Regions from separate parts of the Hydrogenoanaerobacterium saccharovorans genome, predicted to be linked through region 1. Evidence: predicted binding sites of a transcription regulator. Region 1 holds the regulator's gene; the other holds the start of a gene.
The links. The regulator HrcA, encoded in region 1, represses chaperone genes, less so after heat shock. The targets are predictions, from matches to a motif close to TGTTAGCACTCNNNNNNNNNGAGTGCTAACA.

Region 1 (4,998 bases):
CGATCGACTTTTGCGCTGACCTCGGCATTGAGCATATTTCGTCGTATCTGCTCAAAGTAGAAGAGGGTACGCCGTTTTACGCAAACAATATTCTTTCCATCTGCCCCGACAGCGACGAGCAGGCAGAAATTTACCTGCACGCGGTAGAATACCTTGCAAACAAGGGCTACAGCCAATATGAAATTTCGAATTTTGCACGAGATGAAAAAACAAGCCGACACAATTTAAAATACTGGAATTGTGAGGAGTACATCGGCATAGGCCCCAGTGCCCACAGCTTTATTGACGGCGAGCGCCGCTACTACGAGCGTGATTTGCAGGGCTTTGTTGCCAGTAACGGCGAACAAGGTTGGAAGTTTGATGCCATCGGCGGTGACTTTGAGGAATACGCTATGCTCAAGTTGCGCTTGACCAGCGGATTGCACTTTGATGATATACAACAACGATATCCCACTGTGGACACGGCCGCAATGATAAAAAAGGCGAAACCGATGAGAAAAGCGGGGTTACTCCATCTTACAGATAAGGGAATTGCCCTTACACCGCAGGGCTTTTTGCTTTCCAATTCCGTAATTGCAGAGTTGATACTATAAAGAACGCTTCGGCGTTCTTTTTTCTTTGCAGATTTGTATGCGGTCAAATAGGCAGATGCACCCCGCATAATAGATGCACTGATGTGGAACAATGCATTTTGTATGGCGAAACGCCCTTACAATAATATAAACAAAAAAGAGGACGGTTTTATCCGTCCTCTTTTTCTTCGGTCTGCTCACTGGTGCCAACATAAATTTCTTCTGTAACCTGCTGTGCTGCCTGTAATTGTTCAATTACATTGGTTATCTTGTTAAACAGCACGTTGTACATTTTTTCGTAGTTTGGCATATACTATCACCTCAATTCGAATATTGTATACATAATACTATATAATATATTGCAATGCAATATAAGGTTTGAAATTGTAATACATTGTAATATATAGTAGAGATGGTGATAAAGATGGGAATTGAAAAAAAGAACTTTACATTTCGTTTAAACGAAGAACTTGTAGATAAGTTAAGACTTTGTGCAAAAAATGAAAACAGAAACCTTTCTAATATGGTTGAGACGATTCTTATAAACTATATAGAACAAAAATTTCCTGACGATAATGGAAAGAACTAATAATTATGATTATGCACACAGAATGCGAGCTTTGCGTGAAGATAAAGATCTAAAGCAAATACAAATTGCAGAGTTGCTCCATGTTGGTCAAAAAACCTACTCTGATTATGAGACACGCAAAATACGTATTCCTTTAGAAAGCATGATAAAATTAGCAAAGTTCTATAACGTAGATTTAAATTATATCTGCGGAATCAGCAGCGAAAAAAGAAACTACCCCTTAGAATAATAATTGGATTAGCAGTCAGATGAATGACTGCTATTTTTTTGTAAATAATTTATGAAGTCGCTTGACAAAAGCAGATTTCCGTGTAAAATAATAGTTGTTAGCACTCGAAAGATAAGAGTGCTAAAACCAATTCAGAGGTGATAAGCTGTGGAGATTGACCAAAGAAAATTGAAGATACTTGCAGCTATCGTCGAGAACTACATTCGTACCGGCGAACCAATCGGCAGCAAAACATTGGCGCAGATGCTTGAATTTCAGGTATCTCCCGCCACCATCCGCAACGAGATGTCTGCGCTGTTCGATATGGGGCTGCTTGAACAGCCGCATACTTCTGCGGGCAGAGTCCCTTCGCACCTTGGCTACAGGGTGTATATCAATCAGCTAATGCACTGTAAGCCCCTGACAGAAGAAGAGCGTGACGAAATTGATGCACTGTTTAATGTAAAAGACCCTGACCCCGACCGCTTGCTAGAGGATGCAGCCAATGCGTTGGCGCATTTTACCAACTGTGCTACCATCTCCACTACCATTACACCCAAGCATGTCACCGTACGCCGTATCGAGATTGTGCCTGTAGACCGCCGTACCGTGGTTATGTTGGTGGTGGCGTCCAACGGCGTGATTAAAAATAAGGTGTCGCGCGTAGACTATAATTTGAACCGCGAAATCATCGAGTTCTTTAACAAGTTTGCAAACAACCGTTTTGGCGGGCGCTCGATGGACGAAATTTCTACGATGTATGTCAGTTCGGTAGCGGTTGCGCTGGGCGAATACTCCCGTGTGTTTACCCCGCTGCTGGCAGGTATTTACGAGCTTTGCAAGGCGATTAATGACGGCCAGTATTTTGCAAGCGGCGAAACAAATCTTCTAGGCTATAAAGAATTTGACGCTGTGGCACACGATTTACTTACTACCATAGGCGACCGTGATAAAATTACCGAGATACTCCCCTTTCAAAAAGAGGGTGTTCAGATTTCGATCGGTAAAGAAAACCCGATTTCGGAGCTCACCGATTCTTCGGTGGTGGTTGCTACCTACAAAATAGGCAAAGACAGCTGTGGTGCAATTGGTGTGGTCGGCCCTGTTCGGCTGAACTATCAAAAGTTAATACCGCATCTGGAATACTTTGCGAAGACATTAGGAAAACTGTTATCAGATACCCTTGAAAACGAAGATTAATGGCATAAAAACAGCGGGGCATCCCGCTGAATACCAAAAGCGGAAACCCGCTGCTGAGAGGAGACAAAAAAGTGTCTGCAAAAAAAGCAAAAGAAACTGCACCGCAGGCTGAAGAGGTTCAGGCGGACGAAGTAAAAACAGAGGCAGTTAACACAGAAGAAGCTGTTGCGGAAGAAACTGCTGCTCAACAAGAAGTAAGTGAGGTTGATTTGCTGAAAACGCAGCTGGAAGAAATGAGCGACAAGCTGATGCGAACCCTTGCCGAGTACGACAACTACCGCAAACGTTCGCAAAAAGAACGCCTTGAGATTTACCCCGAGGCGGTTGCACAAACGGTAACCAAATTTTTACCGATATTGGATAACTTCGACCGCGCTATGGAAAGCGAATGCGCCGATGCAGAGTTTAAAAAAGGCGTAGAAATGATACTGACATCATTTAAAGAATGCCTGAAAGCGCTGAATGTAGAAGAAATTGAGGCGGAAGGCAAAGAGTTCGACCCCAACCTGCACAATGCCGTAATGCATATCGAGAGTGAAACCCTCGGTGAAAACATAATTGCGGCAGTATTCCAAAAAGGCTATAAAATTGGCGACAAGGTATTGCGCCACGCCATGGTTCAGGTAGCCAACTAACAAAGAGCTTTGCTCATAAGTATAAATAATTACGAAACACCGGCGGTGTATACCGCATTAAAACTTGGGCGCACAGCGCCGACTATTGGAGGAATCATTTATGGGAAAAATCATTGGCATTGACTTAGGTACAACAAACTCTTGCGTAGCCGTTATGGAAGGCGGCGAGGCGGTTGTTATTGCAAACGCCGAGGGCGCACGCACCACGCCGTCTGTAGTGGCATTTGCAAAAACCGGCGAAAGAATGATTGGTCAGGTTGCAAAACGTCAGGCTGTTACCAACCACGAGCGCACCATCAGTTCGATTAAAAGACATATGGGCTCCGACTACAAAGTACACATCGACGATAAAACTTACACCCCGCAAGAAATTTCTGCAATGATTCTGCAAAAATTAAAGGCAGATGCAGAGGCTTATCTGGGCGAAAAGGTAACCGAGGCAGTTATCACTGTTCCCGCATACTTTACCGATGCGCAGAGACAGGCAACCAAAGACGCAGGCAAAATTGCAGGCCTTGATGTAAAACGTATCATCAACGAGCCTACCGCTGCGGCACTGGCTTACGGTGTAGATAAAGAAAATGATCAAAAAATAATGGTATACGACCTTGGCGGCGGTACTTTCGACGTTTCCATCATCGAGATGGGCGACGGTGTACAAGAGGTTCTTGCTACCGCAGGCAACAACAAGCTGGGCGGTGACGACTTTGACGAGCGCGTGATCAACTACCTTGCTTCCGAATTCAAAAAAGATACCGGCATTGACCTTTCGAGCGATAAAATGGCAATGCAGAGACTGAAAGAAGCGGCAGAAAAAGCAAAAATTGAGCTTTCGGGTATGACCACCGCAAGCATCAACCTGCCGTTTATCACCGCAGATGCAACCGGTCCCAAACATCTTGATATCACTCTCACCAGGGCAAAATTCAACGAGCTTACCGCAGACCTTGTTGAGAAAACCATGGGCCCTGTTCGTCAGGCTCTGTCCGATAGCGGCTTGCAGCCTTCGCAGTTGGATAAAATCCTGCTGGTCGGCGGTTCTTCCAGAATCCCCGCAGTACAAGATGCAGTAAAAGGCATTACAGGCAAAGAGCCGTTTAAGGGCATCAACCCCGATGAATGCGTTGCAATTGGTGCGGCAATTCAGGGCGGCGTACTCGGCGGCGATGTAAAAGGCTTGCTGCTGCTCGACGTTACTCCCCTGTCCCTTGGCTTGGAGACACTGGGCGGCGTGTTCACCAAAATTATTGAGAGAAACACCACCATCCCAACCAAAAAATCGCAGATTTTCTCCACTGCTGCCGACGGCCAAACCTCGGTTGAGGTACACGTGCTGCAGGGCGAGCGTGAGATGGCAAAAGACAACAAAACTTTGGGTAACTTCCGCCTGGACGGCATCCCCGCTGCACCCCGCGGTGTGCCGCAAATCGAAGTAACCTTTGATATTGATGCCAACGGCATCGTACACGTTTCTGCAAAAGACCTGGGCACAGGCAAAGAGCAGAACATCACCATTACCTCATCTACCAATATGTCTAAAGATGACGTCGAAAAGGCTGTGAAAGACGCAGAGGCATTTGCCGCTGAGGATAAGAAACGCCGCGAAGAAATCGACGTAAGAAACGGCGCAGACCAAATGGTTTACCAGTCTGAAAAAACAATCACCGACCTTGGTGATAAAATTGCTGCCGATGATAAAACCGACCTTGAGGCGAAGATTGCAGCACTCAAAGAGGCACTGAAAGGTACCGACGTTGAGGCAATCAAAGCAAAACAAGAGGAACTGCAGAAGAA
Region 2 (4,998 bases), on a different contig from region 1:
CGGCTGCAAAATCGTTTACCAAAGAGGGGATGCCTGAAATAGCGATAGAAAAATCATCCGACCATGTCAATACGGGGGAGGCAATGCAGATGCCGTCGGGATATGCTCCCTCTACACGCGGTACCGTCTTTGCAAACTCCGTCAAGTAGGTTTCCAGTTCGTACACACAGCGGATCACATCCTGCGAATCGTGTGCACAGGCGGGGAGCTCGAAATTGATGTTGGCGATGACTTTGCCTGCCCATTCAGGATGAATGCGGAACACTTGGTTGTATGCACCAACAGACCAATCGTAGCGCGTGTTTGAAACACCCCACTCTTCTGCAGCCATAGCACAGAAAACCAGCGTTTTTTCGGGTTGGTAGCCGCTGCCAAGCAATGCCTTGGCAATGCCCATCATCAGTGCAACCGCTGCATTGTCGTCCTGAAAGCCGGCAAAGTAAGAATCGTAATGTGCGCTCATTAAAATCATCGAGTCGGGGTCTTTTCCAATAATCTTGCCTACAATATTATAAGATTTTTGATTCAGCTTTACTTTGGATTTTGCATCAAATTTCACGGTTATGCAGTTGTTGTTTGTTGCTAACAGGTTTTTGAGCACCGCAGCATCGGCTTTTGACATGGAAAATGCAGCTGCGTTTGCAGGTCCGCAGATATCCTGCGAGTTGAGCGCGGTGGAATCCACTTGTGCATAACCTTCATCCTGTACGGCAATTACTGCAGCCGCACCCCTTAGGTAAGCCTGATAAGCAGGGTAGTTAATCCACCATTCATCACGCTGGTTAATGTCAATAAGCACGAGTTTGCCTCGCACATCTAGGGGAGCAAGATCGCAATAAGTACCTCGCCCTGCATAAACCAGTGTAAATTGCTGTTCACCTTGGGTATCAAAATTTGTTTGATACCCGCCCAACTCAAAACAACGGCTTAAACCGCTGTTATCGGTAAACGATAGCTTTGCTTTTTCAAATTCCCAACTGTCCAGCGTAAAGCCATCTTTTGTAACCTCTTGCAAACCAATTTTCTGCATTTCATGGTAAAGCATCTCACCGGTGAGAAATTCTGCTTCGCTTCCTGCAGTACGATATCCCAGTGCTTGGTTGGATTTAAATTGTTCCATCTTTTTTGCAAGGGTATACGAGTAATTTATATCAACCTGCTCTAAAAATGAGGACTGAGCCTGAGCAAGTGTTTCAATGCAGTGGTTCACGTTTTTACATCTCTTTTCTGCATGGTTTAACAGTCTAAGTATATCATTTGCGTCAAATGTGTTAAAACACTCTGATAATCTGTGCAGATAATCAATTTGTATAATAATAAAAAAAGGCATCTGCTATGCAGATGCCTTTTTTGTAAGTAGATGACTGAATTATTTTGCAGCCTCAGAGGAAGCAGCAGGAGCAGATTCAGAAGCAGCAGGTGCAGCCTCAGAAGCGGACTCGGAAGCAGCCTCAGACTCAGATGCAGCTTCAGACTCGGAAGCCTCTTCAGCAGGAGCAGAAGTTTCTTCTTCGCTCTCAGCAGGTGCAGCCTCGGAAACGCTGGTCTCCTCAGAAGGAGCTGCAGACTCGCTGCTGCTAGCGCCGCCGCCGCAAGCTGCCAAAGATACTACCATTGCTGTAGCCATCAAAAATACAAGGATTTTTTTCATATTCATTCATTCTCTTTCTTTTTTGGTTTCTTGTCCTAAAGGACTATATATTATTGTGATAAAGTTAATTAGATAACTCCGTCACAACTAACAGTTATAGTATCATTTATTTGTGAATAATCTATAAACAAACTGCAAAAAAGCATAAGATTGTACAATCTATGTAAAATTTGTGCACATAAAAACTAGAAACAGTGTAATTTTAAACGCCACCTGTTATGAACAAATGGCGTTTAAAATTATATGCATTTCTGCACTAGATTGTGGAATTATCGCATTAACGCAGCTCGATTTGTCGGGTAGCAGGAGCCTTGGATGTTGCTTTGGGCAGATTCATTTCAAGAACGCCGTTTTTATATTCAGCGGTAATTTCATCGGTTTTAATACCTGCTACATCAAAGCTTCTGCTGAACGACCCGTAACGGCGTTCTCTGCGTACAAAGTTACCTTTGTTGTCTTTTTCTTCGTTTTCTTCTTTGTGCTCGGCATGAATGGTGATCATATCCCCGTTCAGATCAATATGAATGTCTTCTTTTGCAAATCCGGGCAGTTCAGCCTGTAATACGTATTTATCGCCTTGGTCTAAGATATCGGTATTAAATGCACCCATACTGCCTAAAATATCGCCAAAAAAGGTCTTTTCAAAATTATCAAAATAGTTGGACAGACTTCTCTGTCTGCGGTCAAAAGGTGTTAAATCAAACATAAAAAAGCCTCCAATCAAAATAATATAATGATGTAATGTTATGAAAGTAAACTATGCAGCTACATTTTAATCACCTACTTTGCTTAATATAGAGTGTATAATTGTTTTTCTTTTATGGCTTTATTATAACCTTGGTTTGTTACAAAAAGAGCACGGAATTATGAAAATACTGTAAATTTTAGCACTCTTACATAACGAGTGCTAAAAATAACAAAATAAAAAATAGAGCCACCCGTAATACGAATGGCTCTTTCAATAAATAGAGTTTGATAATTACTTTAAGAATTGCGCTGCGAATAATGGTGTGCCTGTTCAAGCATCATATCTTTTACTTTCATCAGGCGAATTTGCGTACTGCGTTCGTTTTCATCCAGTTTCATGGTGATGTACTTGATGTTTTCTTGCATCTCGGGAATCATCACATGTTCCAATGCATTAACACGGCGGCGTGTTTTTTCAATCTCTGCAGCCATCAACTGGCAAGATTTTTCGCATTCTGCAAGGCGCAGCATATCAGGCAAAATATCGGCAAGGCTTTTTACAGCACCGTCTAAATCGCTTGAGGTAAACGCAAAGCCGTAAGAGTAAATATCGTTTGCATCAGAGGTTCTGGTTTTATATTCGAACACAGGGATTTCGACGCTCATCACGTTTCTTGCCTCGGTTTCCAAATAAACCTCCTGCTTTGGTGCCATTAATGCAACGTTCAGCACCTCGTTAGACATACCTGCACGGGCAAGTACAAAGTTTTTGTTGGCGGAGGCAATGCCCTGCTCTACGCGCTCACGCAGCGCTTTGTTCTCACGCACCAAGTCTAAAAACTGCCGCATCAGCTCGTCGCGCTTATCTTTTAGCAGCTTATGCCCGCGCGTTGCGGTTATCAGCTTTTTCTTTAGGCGCGTAAGCTCCATACGTGTTGGGTTTACATGAGTTGCAGCCAAGGGTATCCCTCCTTATTTGCCGTAGTATTCATCGAGGTATTCATCCTTGATACGTTTTAGCTCACTGCGTGGCAGGATGCTCAGCAGTTTCCACCCGAGTGTAAGAGTTTCTTCAATATCGCGGTTGGTGTGGTAGCCCTGCGATACATATTCCTGCTCAAAAGCATCGGCAAACTGTGCATACAGCTTGTCAATATCGGTAAGGGCCGCCTCGCCAAGGATGACCATGAGCTCTTTCGCCTCTTTACCGCGCGCATACGCAGCAAACAACTGGTTCATGGTATTGGCGTGGTCTGCTCTGGTTTTACCTGCGCCGATGCCCTTATCTTTAAGACGAGACAGAGACGGCAGCACATCGATAGGAGGTGTTACACCCTTGCGGTACAGTTCACGGCTGAGTATAATCTGCCCCTCGGTGATGTAGCCGGTAAGGTCGGGGATAGGATGAGTCTTATCGTCTTCGGGCATGGTCAAAATAGGAATCATGGTGATAGAGCCGCTTTTTCCTTTCTGACGGCCTGCTCTTTCGTACAGCGATGCAAGGTCGGTGTACATATAACCGGGATAACCGCGGCGGCCGGGCACCTCTTTACGCGCAGCAGAAACCTCACGCAATGCATCGGCATAGTTCGTGATATCGGTTAAGATGACGAGTACGTGCATATCCTTTTCAAAGGCAAGATACTCTGCAGCGGTAAGCGCCATACGCGGGGTAGCAATACGCTCAACGGCAGGGTCGTTTGCAAGGTTGATGAACAGCACGGTACGGTCAATTGCGCCCGTTTCACGGAAGCTCTCGATAAAGAAGTTTGCCTCTTCAAACGTGATACCCATAGCGGCAAATACTACCGCAAAAGGTTCACTGGTACCGCGTACCTTTGCCTGACGTGCAATCTGTGCGGCAAGGTTTGCATGCGGCAGACCGGATGCAGAGAAAATCGGCAGTTTCTGCCCGCGAACCAGGGTGTTCAACCCGTCGATAGCCGAAACACCGGTTTGAATAAACTCCTGCGGATAGTTACGTGCAGCAGGGTTCATCGGCAAGCCGTTGATGTCCATACGTTTATCGGGCAGGATTTCAGGGCCGTTATCAATCGGTCTGCCCAAGCCATCAAATACACGGCTGAGCATATCTTCCGACACACCCAGCTCCATGCTGCGGCCAAGAAAGCGCACTTTGCTGTTGGATAGGTTGATACCGGTAGAAGTTTCGAACAGCTGTACCATCGCGTTGCTGCCGTCGATTTCAAGCACTTTGCAGCGGCGCTTTTCGCCGTTTGCAAGTTCAATCTCGCCCAGTTCGTTGTACGCAACGTCTTCTACGTCGCGCACAAGCATAAGAGGACCCGCAACCTCTTCTATGGTTCTATATTCCTTTGGCATATTAGAAGTCCTCCTTTTGCTGAGCTAATTCGTCTATTTCGCTAGAAAGCGTATGGAGTATATTATCGTATTCCGATTTCATTCTGTCTTCGGGGATGTATTTGAAACGGCCGATTTGTTCACGCACAGGCAGTTTCACCAATGCATCCACCGAGATGCCTTTGCTGAGTGCTTTTACCGAAGCATTATAAAAATCCAAAACCAGCTGCATCATCAAATGCTGTTTTTGCAGCGGAGTGTAAGTGTCGGTCTCATGGAACGCATCCTGATGCAGGAAGTCCTCACGAATCGAGCGTGCAGCCTCGAGTTTTAGGCGG

Region 2: the regulator HrcA is predicted to act here: its motif matches at 2,534-2,564, upstream of EDD70_RS13415 (Hsp20/alpha crystallin family protein).

Annotation. Positions count from the first base shown of each region.
Region 1 covers NZ_RKRD01000002.1:81,807-86,804, forward strand. The annotation lists gene hemW (radical SAM family heme chaperone HemW) at 1-593, shown strand, start outside; gene EDD70_RS14940 (hypothetical protein) at 742-882, opposite strand; gene EDD70_RS14945 (hypothetical protein) at 997-1,161, shown strand; gene EDD70_RS10455 (helix-turn-helix domain-containing protein) at 1,184-1,390, shown strand; gene hrcA (heat-inducible transcriptional repressor HrcA) at 1,538-2,569, shown strand; gene grpE (nucleotide exchange factor GrpE) at 2,641-3,204, shown strand; gene dnaK (molecular chaperone DnaK) at 3,305-4,998, shown strand, end outside.
Region 2 covers NZ_RKRD01000003.1:242,835-247,832, forward strand. The annotation lists gene EDD70_RS13405 (M28 family peptidase) at 1-1,210, opposite strand, end outside; gene EDD70_RS13410 (hypothetical protein) at 1,370-1,651, opposite strand; gene EDD70_RS13415 (Hsp20/alpha crystallin family protein) at 1,929-2,357, opposite strand; gene EDD70_RS13420 (V-type ATP synthase subunit D) at 2,636-3,298, opposite strand; gene EDD70_RS13425 (V-type ATP synthase subunit B) at 3,311-4,681, opposite strand; gene EDD70_RS13430 (V-type ATP synthase subunit A) at 4,683-4,998, opposite strand, start outside.